4 regions of the Paenibacillus sp. 481 genome follow, and region 1 is predicted to be linked to each of the others. Evidence: riboswitches for the same ligand, from Rfam matches in the RefSeq annotation. Region 1 holds a riboswitch; each other region holds the start of a gene.
The links. A riboswitch is a leader RNA that binds a small molecule or an ion and turns the genes downstream of it on or off. The one in region 1 is predicted to bind cyclic di-AMP.

Region 1 (4,649 bases):
GTATTTTTTGAGCATAATGCGCTCGCCGTCTACATAAATCTCCAGCGCATCCTTCTCGCCAATACCAAGCGTGCGGCGAAGTTCGATCGGGATAACGACACGACCCAGCTCATCAACTTTGCGAACGATACCAGTGGATTTCATCATAGTTCACGCTCTCCTCTTTTATATTACATATTGTGTCATGATTCGACAAATTTCTATATTTGCTGTCTTCTATCGTACCAACCATTCCCAAATTAGTCAACCTATAAATTCGGTGGTTTTGGTGTTAATTTATGGATTTTAGCATATTTTTAACTTCTTTATAACGCTTTATATGCAAATTAATATCATTTATCAACTGGACTGGAATTTTATTTCACTAAATAAAGCGTTTTCTCGACATATGTTTTATTTCGACAAAATCGAACCAAATTGAAATAAAGTTCCAAAACGGTGTCGAATGGTTTGCATTTGAGCTTTTATTAAACTTATAGTTAGTATGTAATAACCTATTTTCCTTTTTTTAAATCGAATATATATTTTCTGAGAGGAGTGGATGTTCATGCTACAGGAAGAAAAAGTATTTAAAGATCCTGTACATCATTACATTCATGTTCAGGATCGCACGATATGGGATCTTATTAATACGAAGGAGTTCCAACGCTTGCGGCGTATTCGGCAACTTGGAACGTCATTCTTTACATTTCACGGTGCAGAGCATAGCCGATTTTCACATTCACTTGGCGTATATGAAATTACACGGCGCATTATTTCACAATTTGAACGAAACCAATACGAGGATTGGCCACAAGACGAGCAGCTAGTCGTACTGTGTGCTGCTTTGCTGCATGATGTTGGCCATGGTCCTTTTTCTCACTCCATTGAAGAAGCGTTTGATATGAATCATGAGGATTGGACTTGCCGAATTATTTTAGGAAATACCGAAGTTAATGAGGTCTTAAAAAGAGTTAGCCCTGATTTCCCGGACAAAATAGCAGCTGTCATTGCCAAAACGTACGAGAAGCAAATTGTCGTTAATCTCGTATCGGGGTCACTAGATGCTGATCGGATGGATTACTTGCTGCGCGATGCTTATTTTACTGGCGTGAACTACGGTACGTTCGATATTGAGCGGATCATAAGATTGATGCGCCCGTTTAATGGTCGTATCGTTGTAAAGGCGAGTGGTATGCACGCTGTCGAGCACTATTTACTGTCTCGTTACGAAATGTACTGGCAAGTTTATTTTCATCCTGTAACACGTAGTTCAGAGTTAATATTGCGACTTATTTTCAAGCGGGCTAAACAATTGTATCAATCAGGCTATACATTCAGTTACTTTTATAAACCGCTGGATGCATTATTCGAAGGAACCCTTACGACTGAACAATATGTGCGGCTAGATGAAGCTTTCGTGCAGACCGCTTTTTCTCAGTGGATATATGAGGAAGATGAGCGGCTATCTGACTTGTGCCAGCGCTTTATGGAACGTAAACTGTACAAGTACGTTGAAGTTGATTCGTTAGATGATAAGATGATGAATCGTCTTCGCCAAGAATGGGAAGCGATTGGTCTGGATCCTGAATATGAGTTAAATGTAGACTCACCGTCGGACAATCCCTATGATGTATACCGATCAGGGGATGAATCTACACAGCAGCATATTTGGCTGCTTGATCGGGATGATCAGATTATTGAATTATCCAAGCAATCCAATATTGTGCGAACGATTAGTGGGTTGAAGCGTGGCAAGCATTCTATTTATTTCCCGATGGACAAGCTAAGGGAAAGAGAGCATTTGCTATCGCCCGATGTTCATCAATTGCTGTTTCGTCGTTCTAAATAGAACGTCTGGCGACCTTTTATATAGAAGAAATCAAAATTAAAGGAGAGACAACAGTGTTATTTGATACACATACGCATCTAGATAATCAGGCATTCGACGAAGATCGTGAGGACATTATTGCTCGTGCGTTAGAACAAGGCGTTACACGTATGGTTAATGTAGGATTTAATCGGGAGACGATCCCAACAACGATGGCGCTTGCCGAAAAGTATGACTTCATTTACGCGGCAGTTGGTTGGCATCCGACTGATGCTGTTACGATGGAGCAAGCCGATTTGGATTGGATTGCAGATTTAACAAAGCATGAGAAAGTCGTTGCCATCGGTGAGATTGGACTTGATTATTACTGGGATACGTCGCCTAAAGATGTACAGCAGCAAGTATTCCGTCAGCAAATTGGGATGGCACGTGAATTAGGGATGCCGATCATCATTCATAACCGTGATGCACATGAAGATGTGGTGCGTATTTTACGCGAAGAGAAGGCAAATGAAGTGGGCGGCATTATGCATTCGTTCTCTGGAAGTTGGGAAACCGCCAAAATGTGTCTTGATATGGGATTTTATATTTCTTTTGGCGGACCTGTTACTTTTAAAAATGCAAAACAACCGAAAGAAGTGCTCGTTCAAATTCCGAATGATCGGTTACTTATCGAGACAGATGCTCCGTATTTGACGCCGCATCCATATCGAGGTAAACGAAATGAGAGTGCTTATGTACGTCTGGTTGCAGAAACAGCAGCGGAATTAAAAGGGATGGATTTTGAAGAATTTTGCAGAATGACGACCGCAAATGCTCTTACATGTTTTGACATTCGTTGAAAATGAATGAAAAACCAATGAAAAAAAGTTCTACACCACGAAATAAGTGGATTTTATCAAGAAATCCGCGATTTATTACATTATTTTAACCCTTTTTAACGAAAAACGTGATTGATACCGTCTTTACAATGATGTTGTAAACACGATATGATTTCTCACAGATGTTCAAAAACATTTGAATATTGTTCCAATTAACCAGTATCGCTGAATCTCCAATTTTGGAGGGCGGGGGAACCAAGACATCGGTAGGCGAAAGGATCGATTACTTTCTCATTAACCTACGATGCGGATTATTAATCCTTGGGGTGAATTTTGGGCAGCCGAGCCATGAGCCGGTGTGTGCAAATAGGGTGACTCTCAGACCCGAACCCGACAGCTAACCTCGTAAGCGTGCGGAGAGAGGTCGTCGTGCGTCCTAAAGCTGTTGACGTTTGGGTATTCATACCTGAAGCCACGAAAGAGTCTCCTCTTACGCCAGGCTTCTTTTCTTTTTTCTCTTAAAATTTAGAATAAAGAAGAAAAAAGCGTCATAGGTTGTAAGAAACGGAGGCAATACAAGGCCTTTGCTGGAATTGGTGCGAAGAGTATGAATGATTGCTAGTTTATTCATACATGCGAGATATTCAATCTCTTCGTAAAAAATTTGCAAATAGTCACGTCAGATGTATCATGCATTACACTCGACGGCGGGACTATGAAGGAGGACCGAGAAATGGGACAGTTCGTTAAACGAGATTCCCATGATCCCCGATCATCCAGCATGTCGCTCGCATTGCGTTGGAAGCATGAAAATGTACGTGTTGTTTCTGTCATTGCTGTTGTTGCGGTAGCGGTTACGTTAGTTAGTGTGTTAATTATGTTTGGCCTCTCGAAAAAAGAGCTATCTGTCTACGTTGATGGACGAGAGCGTTTAATCGAGACTCGCCAAGAAACGCTTCGCGCTGTTTTGGATGAGCACGCGATAGCGGTAAGTAAACACGACGACGTGTCGATACCCGTAAATGCCGAGATTAAAGACGGTCAGCAAGTACACATTCAACGTGCAGTTCCTGTAAAAGTTACATTCGAAGGTCAGACGAGGACACAATATACAACGAAAAAGAATGTGGCGGAAGCATTAAGCTCCTTTAATATCCCTTTGAGTAAGAGCGACAAAGTATTCCCGGGGAAAAACACTAAAGTTTCGAGCGATATGAATATTCGAATTGTTAGGGTTAAGAAAGATGTGGTTGAGCGGAAAGTGAAAGTTCCGTACCAGACGGTAAAGAAAGAAGACCCTACATTGCTTAAAGGGAAGACGAAAACGGTTCAACAAGGAAAAGCGGGCGAAGTTGTTCACAAAGTTGAGAGAACGTTTGAAGATGGCAAACTTGTATATGCCCAACTCGTGAACAAGGAAGTTAAAGCGAAGCAAGTCAATCAGGTTGTAGCGTATGGTACGAAAAAGGAACCGGAAGTAATGACGTTGTCGGCGAGTTCGCCGGACATTTCAAACGCCGAAAAAGGCGATATTGATTTCAAATACAAGAAGATGCTTACGAATGTGCAGCTTACGGCTTATACGGAGAAAAAAGGCTCCCCAGGAGCGAAAACAGCTTCCGGCACAAAAGTAACTGAAGGGCGAACAATTGCGGTTGACCCGAAAGTTATTCCACTCGGCTGGTGGGTATATATTGAAGGTATCGGCTTCCGTCGCGCAGAAGATACAGGTGGCGCAGTAAAAGGGAAGATCGTCGATGTATACTTTGACAGCTCTAAGACAGTTAAACGCTTCGGCCGTAAGAGAGGGTTCACGATTTACGTGATTGGACCTGTGAAGCCAGAGGCAAACTAGGATAGACAATACCGTTAATGCGGCAGGCATGCTTTGTTGAGCACCACCGTGTATTTATGATATAGTAATTGGTAACTATTTATGTCACGCTAAGAAGAGGGAAACCCCTCTTCTTTTGTGTTTTTAGGAAAGGAGCAGGGCGTTGATACGAGAAATTATTGTC
Region 2 (4,649 bases), 1.2 Mb from region 1:
GAGTGGATCAAATGCTAAGGGTTATGAAGGGCTAGGAGTCACGCGATAAGAGAGGAGCTGTAAGATGCGTAAGTCCCATTTAAGGTCGTTGCGCCGGACGCTTGCCATGAATAAGCATCCGATAAGGAATGCTCGTCAGCGTGGACAACATGAAGGGAACCATAAAGGATATGCGGAGGGGTACATCCGGGGACGCTCGCAATTTATTATGCATACCGTGCATGCAAATCCCGACATGAGACAGATTCATGTCATGTATGTGTCATCAGGAAAAGGTTTTCCATATTCACCATTGGATGAAGCCATTGTAACAACGCTGCAAAGCACAGTTGCTCATCTTTCCATAGCAGGGCCACGTGATCCAGTTGCGCAGACGGCAGCACAAATTCGTCCCGATCTTGTGCTTGTATTAGATGGAATGGAATTTCCAGTCGAACAACTGAATGAGCTTAGACAGTCTGGCATTCGGACGGCTGTATGGATTACAGACGATCCTTACTATACCGACATTATGACCCTTGTCGTGCCGCATTACGACTATGTATTTACGCTAGAATTAAACTGCGTCGAATATTATCGCTTATTAGGCTGTAAGCACGTGCATTATTTGCCGTTTGGAGTGTTTCCGCTCCATTTTCGCCCACGCCATACGATTAGCCCTGTACGCCGAGATGTCAGCTTTATCGGTTCGGGCTATTGGAACCGAATTCGATCATTCAATCCGATTATTTCTCGCCTTGCGACGCATAACATCGTAATCTCCGGCTTGTGGTGGGATCGCCTGACCCATTTTTCTCGCTACAAGAAGCGCATTGAGTTAAATAAATGGATGGGCCCGCATGAAACAGCGACGTTGTACAACGGCAGCAAAATTGTGATCAATATGCATCGCTCCGTCGAGGATGAGACGGTTAACAACAACAAAGCTCGTATTCCCGCTGTTTCACCTAATCCACGAACGTTTGAAATTTCCGGTTGCGGAACACTCCAACTAACCGATGTTCGCGCGGATTTGCCCCGTTTTTATACGCCTGGCGTTGAAATTGAGACTTACAGATCCTCGGAGGAGTTAGTGAGCAAGGTTGAATATTACTTGCATAACGAGGAGGCAAGACGAGAAATCGCGCTGCGCAGTCTAGAGCGGACGATGAGAGAACATACCTATATGAATCGAATTAACGAACTTCTGCGCGTCGTTTTTGATCCACCATCTGATCAACAGCAGCACCTTAACCAACTGAACTCAATCGACCAATCAAACCCATTCGGTCAACCAAACCCACACTACCAATCAAATTCAATCGGCCAGTCAAACTGACCCAGCCCACATGACCAACCAAATCCACTCACCTAACCTAGTCCATATGGATAGCAACGACACCTACTAGATCAAAGCTTGCCTCATCCTACCTCTACCTTGTAAATGCCCAACCGTCTCTCCCTATATTGTACCTTTACCCTTTACTTGACAGGAGTAGGACAATAACATAAAGCCCGGGCAACATCTGCTCGGGCTTTGCTCTATGCGCATTTTGTCAAATGAGCGTTTGTTCAATTTCCACCATATCTAGCTTGCCTCCATTTTCGAGCACGATGCTTAGCCAAATTCGTTTAACAGGCTGCCCTGTAACACGCTGCACGACGTCTTCCAGAGCAGCTGCACGCTCCTGTTGTTCCATTTGCTGCATCGGTTTGTCGATATTGCGCTCCCGGACCCAATTTGGCAGCAGCGGCACTTCACTTCCGGCTGGAGCATGCTCATCGTGGCGAGGGCAACTACGAAAAAAAATCATGTCATGAAAAAAGCTGACATCTGTTGCGTACGCCGCGTCCGTTGGCTGCGGCTGTTCATCGGTGCATAATCGGCAAGCACGAATCGAGCTAAAAAAACGTTCGTTATTCCAACGCTGCCACTCTGTAATGAGCATTTTCCGCTGAAGTTCAAGGTCGCCCGAGCATTCCAATACGAACTCCTCCTCAAAAACGTTGTGAGCGTATCCTAACGTGATCTGGGAATCGGTGTAAATAGATACAAACCTATTTTTTTACGCCAATTTCATTGAAAGTAGCGCTTACATGCAGCTCGTTATTGGAATTGCTGCTAATATCTCTTGAAATCACCATAATTCACGAACGGTTGAGCGTTAGCGAGCTAATGATCTGATTTTGGAAGATTGAACTTGATTTCATGCATGTCTTGCATCGGAATTACCATTTATGAGCTTTCACGGTGATTTACAGGTTAAGGCAATCAGGCGTAATATTCAGTTCAGCAATACAACGTATCCGAACGTCTAGATCGCTGAGTTCCGTCAATCGACGGAAGCGGGGGAACCAATAAGCGAAATCGGCCATAATGGGCAAATTTGCGCATTATCCGTTCGTAGGGGTGAATTTGAAGCAGCGTGCTGCTTTGATAGGGGGACTTCTCGCTCCCGAATCCGTCAGCTAACCTCGTAAGCGTGTGAGAAGAGGCGTGCCTAGTCTGATCTGGCGCATTTCCTCTTTCTTGTGGAAAAAAAGGCGACGGTAATGAAGACAGGAGGAACAGGATATGTTTGAAGCAGATCGCATCGTTACTGTGTTTGCACCGAATGCGATGGGCGTAGACTTTGTGCGTCAGTTAAGGGGAGCAGGGATACCTACTGCGGCCATTGTAAACAGCACCCGAATGGCCAAGAAGCTGGAGAAGTTGGGTGTCAAGCACATGTGTCACCTGAATACGTCCGATCCGAAAGCTTGGATCGTACCGCATGTGCCTGTAGGACGTATTTTCATTTTCGAGCAAAGTTTCGCGTTGACGTGCCGCTTGCTGCAAGTGTGCCGACATTGGACAACAGACCCGATAACGGTCGTTACTAAACATCATCATCCGCATTCGATTTACCGATTGCTAGGTGCGAACTACATCGTGTTCACGCAATCGGATCAAGTAAGCTTTTTAATGACGGAACTTATTCATGCCGTTACAGACTGCCCGACGCCAACAGCGTTGTAAATGCTGAACCGTGATATGAACGATGCTTCGTCTTCACATTAAAAAAATAGGCTATGCTCATCGCTGAGTTCCGTCAATCGACGGAAGCGGGGGAACCACAAGTACAGCATGCGTAACGACAGCTCACACGAGCTGCAAGTCGCGCATGTGAGGGGTGAATCTTGGCTCAAGCCAAGTAGGGCGACTCAATGCGCCCGAATCCGTCAGCTAACCTCGTAAGCGTCCATAGAGGCCGCCTTATTTCGTCGTGGCTACGTACGGCTTTCATTTGCTGTGCGTTAGTGAGGCCGCGCGGAAAGGACCCTCTTTCCGTGCGGCCTTTTTGCGTGCTTTTTTACGTATCGTGACGAAAAATTCAGTTATCTTGCGCACTTGTGCTGCTACTGATAAACCGTTGCTGGAACAGGAAAGTTGAACAGAAAAAGGGGAGGAATTCAAGATGTACGACGTGGTCATGTTAATGCTTCTTAGTATGCTCGGCTTAACGAGCATCGGCATCTTACACTGGTGTACTCGGGAAGTTGGAGATCGGGGTGAACGATTGTGACCATTGGACTATTTGTTATCGTTGGGGCCTTGTTCATCTACTTAGGTTACGCATTAGTGAAGCCAGAAAAATTTTAAACACAATTTATTCTAGGGTGCTCGACAAGAGTCGCTGTCATATGGGAAAGGTGGAAATACAATGAGTGCATTAGGATGGATTTCAATCGGGGTAACGCTGCTGCTCGTCCTGCTGTTAGCGCGGCCAACCGGAATTTATTTGGCCAAGGTGTTCGACAACAACGGGGGGCCGCGGCCGCTAGATGCGGTGTTCGGTCCGCTCGATCGACTATTATTTAAACTATTTGGTATCAAAGAAGTGAATCAGAGCTGGAAAAACTACGCTTTTGCAGCGCTGCTGTCCAATATATTGATGATTGGCATTACTTACGCGATCTTTCGTCTGCAAGGCATCCTGCCGCTTAATCCGAGTGGGATTCCGGGTATGGAGCCGTCGCTCGCTTTTAATACGGCAATAAGCTTTATGGCAAATACGAACTTGCAGCATTACAGCGGGGAAAGTGGATTATCTTATTTATCCCAAATGGTCGGCATTACGTTCTTGATGTTTACAGCGCCAGCCACGTTCTTAGCTGTCGTGTTCGCCTTTATTCGTGGCTTAATCGGTAAGCCGCTCGGCAACTTCCTTGCCGATTTAGTTCGCTCGATTACACGTGTATTTTTACCGATTTCGATTGTAGCGGGCTTGATCTTTGTTCTGCTTGGTGTACCACAAACGTTCAGTCCAACGGAAACGGCTATCACGATTGAGGGAGCGGAACAGCACATCGCTCGTGGACCAGCAGCCTCGCTGATTGCGATTAAAGAGCTAGGCAACAATGGTGGTGGGTTTTTCGGAGTCAACTCTGCGCATCCGTTCGAGAACCCAGATGGAATCAGCAATATGCTGCAAATGCTGCTTATGATGCTAATCGGTACATCGCTACCGTTTGCTTACGGCCGTATGGTCGGTAGTCCCAAAGAAGGCAGAGTACTTTTCGTCGCGATGTCGATGATGTTCATTATGCTGCTAGGTACGTCTATTGCAGCCGAACAAGCTGGAAATCCTGTAATGAACGCTTATGGATTTAGTGGCAGCGGCAGCATG
Region 3 (4,649 bases), 100 kb from region 1:
CGATGATGTGCACGACTTTGCATGGGCTGCTTCGCCTAACTTCGTCTACTTTGAAGAACCTTTTTCGGCCAAGCATGTACCTGGGGTGCGCATTAAGCTTTATTTGGACCCGAAGCATAAGGAACTGAAAGAAAGATATTTATATGCGGCCAAAACAGCCTTGGCTAAATATAGCGAGTGGTACGGAGAGTATCCTTATTCGACGCTGTCGATTGTCGTTCCGCCTAAATCGGCTAATGGTGCTGGGGGCATGGAGTACCCTACGCTCGTTACCGCCTTTGGCGCGGAGGACGATAGCCCTGGCTACGATTTAGAAAGAACCGTCGTACACGAAATTGGCCATCAATATTTTTATGGCCTGCTCGCCTCCAATGAATTCGAAGAGGCATGGCTAGATGAGGGCTTCACTTCTTATGCAGAAGATAAGTTGATGGAAGAAGAATTCGGTGTCACGCCTAACTTGGCCGTACAGGCGAGCTACATTACGAGCCCAGCGCCATTGAAGCTTGAGGCATGGCGCTACAACCATCAAGATCATTACGCCGAAAATGTGTACTTGCGTGCCAAGCTCGTGCTACGAGCGATGGAGGCTCAAGTCGGGGACAAGACCATGCAGCGCATATTGCGAACGTACACGCAGAAGTACCGCTTCAAACATCCGACTACTGCCGATTTCCAACGGGTCGTCGAGCAGGTGACGAAGCAAAAATGGACCCAATTTTTCAATCAATATGTGTACAGTGACAAAATGGCTGACTTTGCGGTTGAAAGTATCCAGACCGAGCGAATTGCCCAAGGAAACGATAATCACTACGAATCTACCGTACATATTCGGAAGCTGGGAGCCGATTATCCGAACATCACCATTGTGTTCAGCTTTGCTGACGGCAGCATTACACGCAAAGTATGGAATGGCGATGGTGATCGCATTCGCTACAAGATTAGCCACCCCAAACCGTTAGAATGGGTCATGGTTGATCCCCTTTACAAAATCGTGCTCGAAAATAAGCATATTAACAATTATATGCGAGCTGAGGTTGAAGAACCGTTGCGAACGCGCTCCAATTTGACTGTCGTTAAATTAATGGAAGCGATAACGAACGTGCTAGGGTGGTGATAACGATGAAATTATATGTACATGAAGGATGGACTTGGTTAAAAGATCATGTGTATATCGGCATTATTTTGTTCTTATATCAGCTGCTGTGGGGCTTTTTTCTGTACCGATTCATCGAAGATATCGTCGTTCCCGTGCTCCATCGTTACCCTAACCCCCCGCCAACTGAACTAAGTGCGCAGCTGTTTATAATGGAAAGCCAGTTTCATTTGATGAAGACGAGCGAGTATACACCTTATTTGTGGACGGCACTAGCGTTTATTGTTGTTCACATGCTACTGACCCCGCTCATCCATGCTGGCCTATTTTACTCCATGGCGCACTCGCGTGTAGGACTTAGCTTTTTTAAAGGCATCAAAACAACGTGGAAATCGATACTATTTTTATATGTGTTGGAAATGACCGTACTCTTGGCACCGGCCTACTGGTTCATACCGCTGGCAGCAAAGTCATTAGCTAGGCATCCGAGCTTACAAACACTCCTTACTGATTTGTTACCATTCGCGCTCGTATGGGCTTTAGGCGGCTGGCTGTTACACCATGTGTTCCTCTTTTTAAAATTTGGCGTCGCTTCTGAGACGGCACTGCATCGTGCTCTTGGTATTGGCATAAGGCGCTTGCTGCCTACACTTGGACTATCGGCCCTATTTATGGCTATAGGCTTGGCGTGCAGCATAGCTGTAACCAGTGCAGCTTTCTTATGGACGGGAATGACGGCACTTATTTTGCAGCAAGCGTTCCCAGCCGTGCGCGTATTTCTTAAAATGTGGGGGCTATCTGCCCGCTACGCGGTATGGCGCGAAGCAGACAACACGAAGTAGTTACGGTAGTTACAGTAGTTAACGAGCGGTTGCTGAATAATCGTTGTCGAACCATTTCCTGACCGTTACATTTATCGAACAGATCTTGCATAAAAAGGCTTGCTTGTCGTCGGCTATTGCCGATCAAGCAAGTTTTTTTTGTGAATAGGGCAAAAATGGTTTGTAAAAACAAAACCCGTCTGCTAAAATAAACCTTAGATTTGTTACAACTTTGTAATTAAATCAGATCTAGTTCTTTCAATTTTGTAATTTATGTACCGTAATCTAGATGTGACATTCCAAAATGCGCCGAATTCCCGTCCACATCCGGGAAACGGGGGAACCAGTCTTTACGGGTGAATTGATCTTGCCGCAAGCAGAGATCATAGGTTACCTTCAACCGAACCCTTCAGCTAACCTCGCAGGCAAGGAAGGGGCTTAACCAATTGAAAAAGAAGCTGGCTACAGCGGTGCTGGGTCTGAGCGTCCTGTTCTCTTTTAGTACAGGCAGCGCATTTGCAGCATCCAAGATGGACAATACGATCGAAGACTTACTAGGAGTTCCGTATTCATACGGAGGTTCGACAACAAGCGGTTTTGACTGCTCGGGCTTTACGAAATACGTATTCGACAAAATGGGCATCGATTTGACTCGTTCCTCTTCCTCGCAATTTGAAGAAGGAGATAAGGTCAGCAAAGATGAACTCCGTCCTGGAGACTTGGTCTTTTTTAACACTAGCGGTAAAGGTGTATCACACGTTGGTATTTTTGTCGGTAACGGCAAGTTTGCTCATTCGGCATCCAACGACGGTGTACGCATCGACAAACTAAGCATGGACTATTATGAGAAGCGCTATTTGGGCGCTCGTCGCGTAATGGCCGAAGAGAAGTTCGACAGTTACGCGAGCTATGCAGTTGCAACTGCACAGAGCGGCAAATAGCATTCATTTCACGTTATAAGCTATTCGTTTATGGGACAAGCTTGGTAAAAGGCGATATTATCGCACTTTACCAGGCTTGTTTTATTTCAGGTTGAACATCGTATAATTCGTATTACCCTTTTTTTCAAAAAGTAACACAAACGCTATCATTCCACACTGCCTAGCAAACAAGCAAAAAGAGAGCCATTCCCCAATCATGGAGAACAGCTCTCTATTTCTTTACGTTTATGGTTTATCGTTAGGCAGCAGCATTATGATTCGATTTCTTGCGGCGCAGCTTCACGATCATCTCATAGACGATCGGTACGATAAGCAGCGTCAGCAGTGTCGAACTGGTCAAGCCACCGATTACCGTCACACCGAGACCACGAGAGATTACGCCGCCGCCTTCCATCCCGATAGCCAGCGGAATTAACGCCCCGATCGTCGCGATCGCCGTCATCAGAATAGGACGGAGACGCGTCGTTGCCGCTTCTAGCAAGGCTTCACGTACAGAATAGCCTTCCTCTTCCTTTTGGATAACACGGTCAATCAATACAATTGCATTCGTCACAACGATACCGATCAGCATCAGCATACCGATAAGTGCAGATATACTAATCGTCTCCCCAGCTATATAGAGAGCCACCATCGCTCCGATAACCGTAAATGGAAGCGAGAACAGGATAGCGAATGGCGCCGCTCCACCGCCGAAAGTGATAACTAAAATCAAGTACACAATAGCGATCGCCGCCAACATGGCAACTCCAAGCTGTGTAAACGATTCTTGAATATCAGCCGTCACACCGCCTGTGGAAATCTCAACACCAGTCGGAAGTTTCATTGCATCTACTTCCTTCTGAGCAGCAGCCGATACTTCGCCAACGTTGGCTCCGTTTATTTTGCCGCTGACATCAAGCACAAGACGACCATTTTTGCGTGTAATCGTATCCGATGTTGTACCTTCGTTCACCTTAACGACTTCAGACACTTTAACCTTGGTTCCAAGAGGAGTCGTCAATTCGCGATTCAACAGGTCATCTACCGACTTCGTCTTTTCTTCTTTCACCTGCAAATATACATTCAGCTCTTCCCCGTCCTTCTCGACGGTTGTTAACACAGGCCGTTCCCGCTGTTGACTGAGCAACATGCCGACATCAGCAGACGTTAGGCCATACTGGCTTAGCTTTTTATGATCAATCGAAAATGTGTATTCTTCATATGCGTCAGATAAACTGGACTGCACATCACTTAGACCTTCTACCTTCGCTAACCGCTTTTCTAAATCAGCTACGACAGGCTTCATTTTGTCCAAGTTATCGCCATATACGAACAACTTCAGGTCGTTGCCACTAAAGCCGCCAGAGGCGAAGTCCATCTGCCCCCACTCACCTTTACTCGTCTTCGCCTTTAGATCCTTCATAACTTGATCTTTCAGCTGTGTAAACTCCGGTGTGTCTGGCTTGTACTTCACGAAAAATAGCGCCTGATTGCGCGCACCCGGACTGAACGGATTCTCGCCACCCACTGAGAACTGCACGACTTCTACATGTTCATCTGCTTGGAAGTACGATTCCGCGACCATGGCCGTATCTTTCACTTCATCCAAAGTCTGACCTGCTTCCGGATTATAGGTCGCAATAATCATCTTTTCTTCTTCCGAAGCTATAAAGCTGACACCAACGAGCGGTGCAAGCATCATACTGCTTACGAGCAGCAACACCGCAATCAATGACGTAATCCCTTTATGGTTCAACGACCACTCAAGTGTACGCTTGTATGCCAAAGCCAAGCGGCCTGGCTTATCTTCGT
Region 4 (4,649 bases), 2.4 Mb from region 1:
ACGCGACAAAGCGCAGTGATGCATTGGCAGTTGCTGACGTGCAGCTGAAGCCGGAAGGAGAAGGTTATGTCGTTGGAATTCATAAACAAAATCCGGATTTGGCGGCACAAATTAATAAAACTATTCAACGTTTGAAGCAGGAAGGCAAAATCGAAACGTTTTTGATCGATGCTCAAGCGTTAGCAGAACAATAAGCGATGCATGTTAGGCGGCGTAATTGCCGCCCTTCTTTTTTTAAAAGCAAGATGTAAGGTTGAAAGTTAGAGCTAGCGAGAGGGGAAACGGCATGAGTGACTTTTTTAATATGCTATGGGAAAATAAAGATTTGTATATATCGGGCGCAATTGTAACGCTTGAACTATCATTTTTCGCTGTTATATTCGGATCTATACTGGGTGCTATCCTTGTATTTATGAAGTTAGGTCCGATCAAACCGATCAGTTGGGTTGCAACGGTATATATCGAAATATTTCGGGGGACACCGCTTATTGTCCAATTGTTTATAGTGTATTTTGGACTACCCCAATTTGGGATTGAGTTTGACAAATTTATAGCAGGGGTTATCGCCCTTTCATTGAATAGCGCCGCCTATTTGGCGGAAATTTTCCGGACTGGTATTCAATCGATTGATAAAGGTCAATTGGAGGCTGCGCGTTCACTCGGTATGACGAAGGCGAAGGCGATGCGCTACATTATATTGCCTCAGGCGCTACGTACCGTCATTCCGACCATTGCCAATGAGTTTGTTGTTATCATTAAGGAGTCAGCAATCGTTTGCTTTATCGGTCTGGCCGATATTTTTTATCAGACTGGAGTTATCCGCAGTCAAACTTATACGGCAATGGGCCCCTTAGTAGGGTCTGCCATGACGTACTTTATTTTAACATTTACACTTTCTAAGCTGATCGGCTACTGGGAAAGGAAGTTGAAGACAAATGATTGAAGTTCAAAATTTGCATAAAAGCTTTGGTAAGCTCAACATTTTGAACGGCATCGATATTAGCATCGCTAAAGGGGAAGTCGTCGTCGTTATTGGGCCGAGTGGCTCTGGTAAAAGTACATTTTTGCGTTGTTTGAATTTACTGGAAACGCCTACACAAGGGAACGTTGTATTTGAAGGTCAGTCCATCAATGCTAGCAAACATGATATTAACGTAACACGTGAGAAAATGGGAATGGTATTCCAGTCGTTTAACTTATTTCCGCATATGACGGTGCTGGACAACATTACGTTGGCGCCGATTAAAGTGAAGAACGTGAACAAGGGAGATGCGGAACAGCTTGCGCTTGAGCTGCTTAAAAAAGTAGGGCTCGCTGAGAAGGCACAGGCGTATCCTGCCCAGCTGTCTGGTGGTCAGAAGCAGCGGATTGCCATTGCACGGGCGTTGGCGATGCAGCCGCATGTGATGCTGTTTGACGAGCCGACATCTGCCCTAGATCCAGAGATGGTTGGCGATGTGCTAGAAGTGATGAAATCGCTCGCTGCCGAAGGGATGACGATGATCATCGTGACACACGAGATGGGCTTTGCTCGTGAGGTAGGGGACCGCGTCATTTTTATGGACGGCGGTCAAATTGTTGAAGCTGGGAAGCCGGGGGAGCTGTTTAGCGAGCCGAAGCATCCGCGGACACAAGAGTTTTTGAGTAAAGTGTTGTAAAAGTGGAAGGCGTTTAACGTCTGCGTATGATGCGCAGTAGGAGCAGTCTGAACTCAATGAGTTTGGACTGCTCCTTTTTTGTGTGGCTGTAGGACTAAATGTAGTTTATTGAGCCGCAGATGGACCATGACCAGTAGGGTTCGACTGACCGGGACCGCGTGGAATCCTATTTTTACGTCTATATAGGGATAAAAGAAGACCGACAGCGGCAAAGTCAACAAGCTGTGTTGTAAAACTGTAGCCGATGAATGGCAGTGCCAAGCCGACTATGGATTCCCCTCTCCAATAACGGTGTCAACCGCGATGCGAAAACGTGTCCATTCTACTTTTTTCTCGTCTAAGTGTGTACGGCCCTCATCGGTAATGCGATAATATTTACGCTTGCGTCCATCATGCTCGCTCCAATACGAATCAAGCCACCCCGTTGCTTCCAATGTGTGCAAAATAGGATAGAGCGTACCTTCCTTCATTGTAAATACGCCATCCGATCTGTACTCGATTTCCCTAATCAATTCATAGCCGTACATTTCTTTCTTATTCAATACCGTAAGCAATAAAATGACGGTACTGCCTTTCATCAGTTCTTTATTAATCATCACTATTTGTTCACCCCCGAACACATAGAATATCTATGCATCGAAATTCTATGTAATAGTATAAATGAGCCTGCAATGGATTTCAATCATTTTCCAATCTCATTTACGTATTATACTGATCACCTGCACATTTTTTGAAAAAGTAAAATTGCTGTAACCATTGGTATCCATAGGTTTACAAGGATTAACAAGATCTACCTGCGCACAGGTTACAATATTGTGATATGATCCTTTCCGAGCCGAAACGACACCCGTACGGGGGATGATTGACCGATAGCCGTCACATAAAGACGGCGTCTTGGGGTGAATCGCTAACGAGCAATGATTGCGTTGTTCATTGTTTGACACATGCGTAGGGTACTCCTTAACCCGAATCCGACAACTAACCCCGCAGGCCAACCTAAGGAGGAATACTTATATGAAGAAAATTACATTTTTAAAATTAGCAATTGCAGTACTAGGTTTAGCAGCTGTTGTACAGATTTTACCGGTTTATGCAGACGGAGAGAACTATGTGGTGCAAGAGGGAGAAACCTTCTATGCGATCGCCAATAAATATGATCTAGGTTTAGAGGCAGTACTTGCTGCCAATCCGAACATTGATCCTAAAAACGTATACAGCGGCTTGAAAGTGAATTTGCCATTTGCGGCAGACACAGCATCGAATGAGAAGCAGCCCAAGGAGTCTAAGGAGCAAGCAGAACAACAAACGGGTGATAACAAGAATGAAGGTTCTAAAGCTCAACCAAAAGCACAGACTAAAGCTCCATCTAAAGCTCAGCCTAAAGCGGCTGTGGCGACAATGAAAGCAAAGTCAACTTCGAATAAGATTGTTCAAGTGTCTGGACGTGAAATGGAATACAAGTGGCGTGCCAATATGAAAGCAACCGCATATTCGGCTGATCCAAGCGAGAATGGTCCATGGGGCGGAGTCGACTACTTCGGTAACAAGTTAGAACTTGGAACTGTTGCCGTTGATCCAGACGTGATTCCACTTGGAACGAAACTGTTTATTACAGGCTATGATTTCAAACATTTGCCTGGTGGCGGTCTTCTTGCTACAGCACGTGACATTGGCGGCGCGATTAATGGCAACAAAATTGATATTTTTGTTCCTGTTAGCAAGCGTGTCGGCAATACGTTCGGCATTCAAAATGTACAAGTTTACGTTTTGAAATAACGAACACTTCAACTTACAACGCGGCCTCGTCAACACTTACATTGACGAGGCTAACCATAGACGAGTCTTGATTGCTTGTTGTACCTCGTGTACACATAAGCGATCAAGACTCTTTTTTTTCTTTTTGATCGTGAAACAGGTCAGGCACAGTCACAAAATCGTAGCCTTTGGCCTGTAGCTTCTTAATAATACGCGGCAGAGCAAGCAGCGTCCCACGCAAGTAGCCATTTTGAGGGCTTCCACCCGCATGCTGAAGCACAATTGAACCAGGTTCAACGTTGCTCATGACGAGTTGCTCAATCTCGGCCCCGCTTAATCCTTTCCAGTCTTTCGAATCGACATCCCAGTTAACAACGATATAACCGTGTTTTCCTGCCCAACGTAGCTGTTCTTCATTAATGGCACCGTACGGAGGCCGGAAAAAGCGCGGCTTATAACCGATAACTTGCTCAATGATATGCTCCGTGTTCAACACTTGCGTTGTAAAAGCAGGCATCGACAACTTCGTGAGCAACGGATGGCTCATGGAGTGGTTGCCTATCATGTGGCCTTCGTCAACCATGCGTCTGACGATCTGCGGATATTGTTTTACGCGTGAACCGACTAGGAAAAACGTTGCCTGAATGTGATGCTCTTTCAAAATGTCCAACACGAGCGGTGTAATGATATGGTCAGGCACATCATCAAACGTTAAGGCAACTTTTTGCTTGCCAGAAGCTGAGCCGCGCAGTTTAAAAAAGTGCGGATACTTCATTCTTAGTTGTGCCAAGCTTAGCTTAAATTGCTGTTGCTTGCTCTGTGATTTCCGCGATTGAGCGGAGCGAGCCGATTGTGTGGACTGTGCGGTATGTACCTTAGCCGTCTTCGTTCGACTCGTCCATTTCTCTTGTTTCGTATTTCCGTCAGCATGTAGGGTGAAACGAATCGTTTCTTTTTTTCGGTCTGCTTGCTTGTCCTTGCGTGTTATGGAATGCTGTTTCGCTTCATCCCGATTCACGTGCTGCTGCGCTGATTTTGGCAAAATTCCTAAGTCAGGAGTACCCGTATCTGGACCCGACTGATGTGGAGGCCAAGTAGTAGCAGCTCCATTTGTCCAAGGTGAAACGTTCCCTGTCGTTTTTACAGGTACGGAATGCTGCTCAGATGTGGGTGGCTCAGGGGATGTTACACGTGAATGTGGGAAACAACCGGTAGACAATAGCATGCAAAAAGCAA

Region 2: another riboswitch for cyclic di-AMP. It lies ahead of KIK04_RS05195 (hypothetical protein); the one in region 1 lies ahead of KIK04_RS10190 (resuscitation-promoting factor).
Region 3: another riboswitch for cyclic di-AMP. It lies ahead of KIK04_RS09700 (C40 family peptidase); the one in region 1 lies ahead of KIK04_RS10190 (resuscitation-promoting factor).
Region 4: another riboswitch for cyclic di-AMP. It lies ahead of KIK04_RS24075 (3D domain-containing protein); the one in region 1 lies ahead of KIK04_RS10190 (resuscitation-promoting factor).

The regions. Positions count from the first base shown of each region.
Region 1 is NZ_CP075175.1:2,345,122-2,349,770, reverse strand. Features, by position in the region: gene KIK04_RS10205 (AbrB/MazE/SpoVT family DNA-binding domain-containing protein) at 1-147, opposite strand, end outside; gene KIK04_RS10200 (HD domain-containing protein) at 548-1,831, shown strand; gene KIK04_RS10195 (TatD family hydrolase) at 1,885-2,652, shown strand; cyclic di-AMP (ydaO/yuaA leader) riboswitch at 2,845-3,059, shown strand; gene KIK04_RS10190 (resuscitation-promoting factor) at 3,365-4,486, shown strand; gene rnmV (ribonuclease M5) at 4,629-4,649, shown strand, end outside.
Region 2 is NZ_CP075175.1:1,193,874-1,198,522, reverse strand. Features, by position in the region: gene KIK04_RS05210 (CgeB family protein) at 1-35, shown strand, start outside; gene KIK04_RS05205 (CgeB family protein) at 65-1,318, shown strand; gene KIK04_RS05200 (hypothetical protein) at 1,536-1,964, opposite strand; cyclic di-AMP (ydaO/yuaA leader) riboswitch at 2,291-2,479, shown strand; gene KIK04_RS05195 (hypothetical protein) at 2,555-2,998, shown strand; cyclic di-AMP (ydaO/yuaA leader) riboswitch at 3,050-3,234, shown strand; gene KIK04_RS24385 (potassium-transporting ATPase subunit F) at 3,542-3,622, shown strand; gene kdpA (potassium-transporting ATPase subunit KdpA) at 3,684-4,649, shown strand, end outside.
Region 3 is NZ_CP075175.1:2,241,942-2,246,590, forward strand. Features, by position in the region: gene KIK04_RS09690 (M1 family metallopeptidase) at 1-1,117, shown strand, start outside; gene KIK04_RS09695 (carbamoyl transferase) at 1,123-1,938, shown strand; cyclic di-AMP (ydaO/yuaA leader) riboswitch at 2,215-2,360, shown strand; gene KIK04_RS09700 (C40 family peptidase) at 2,364-2,858, shown strand; gene KIK04_RS09705 (efflux RND transporter permease subunit) at 3,097-4,649, opposite strand, start outside.
Region 4 is NZ_CP075175.1:5,672,516-5,677,164, reverse strand. Features, by position in the region: gene KIK04_RS24095 (transporter substrate-binding domain-containing protein) at 1-194, shown strand, start outside; gene KIK04_RS24090 (amino acid ABC transporter permease) at 287-943, shown strand; gene KIK04_RS24085 (amino acid ABC transporter ATP-binding protein) at 936-1,658, shown strand; gene KIK04_RS24080 (PadR family transcriptional regulator) at 1,925-2,257, opposite strand; cyclic di-AMP (ydaO/yuaA leader) riboswitch at 2,482-2,667, shown strand; gene KIK04_RS24075 (3D domain-containing protein) at 2,673-3,434, shown strand; gene KIK04_RS24070 (polysaccharide deacetylase family protein) at 3,538-4,649, opposite strand, start outside.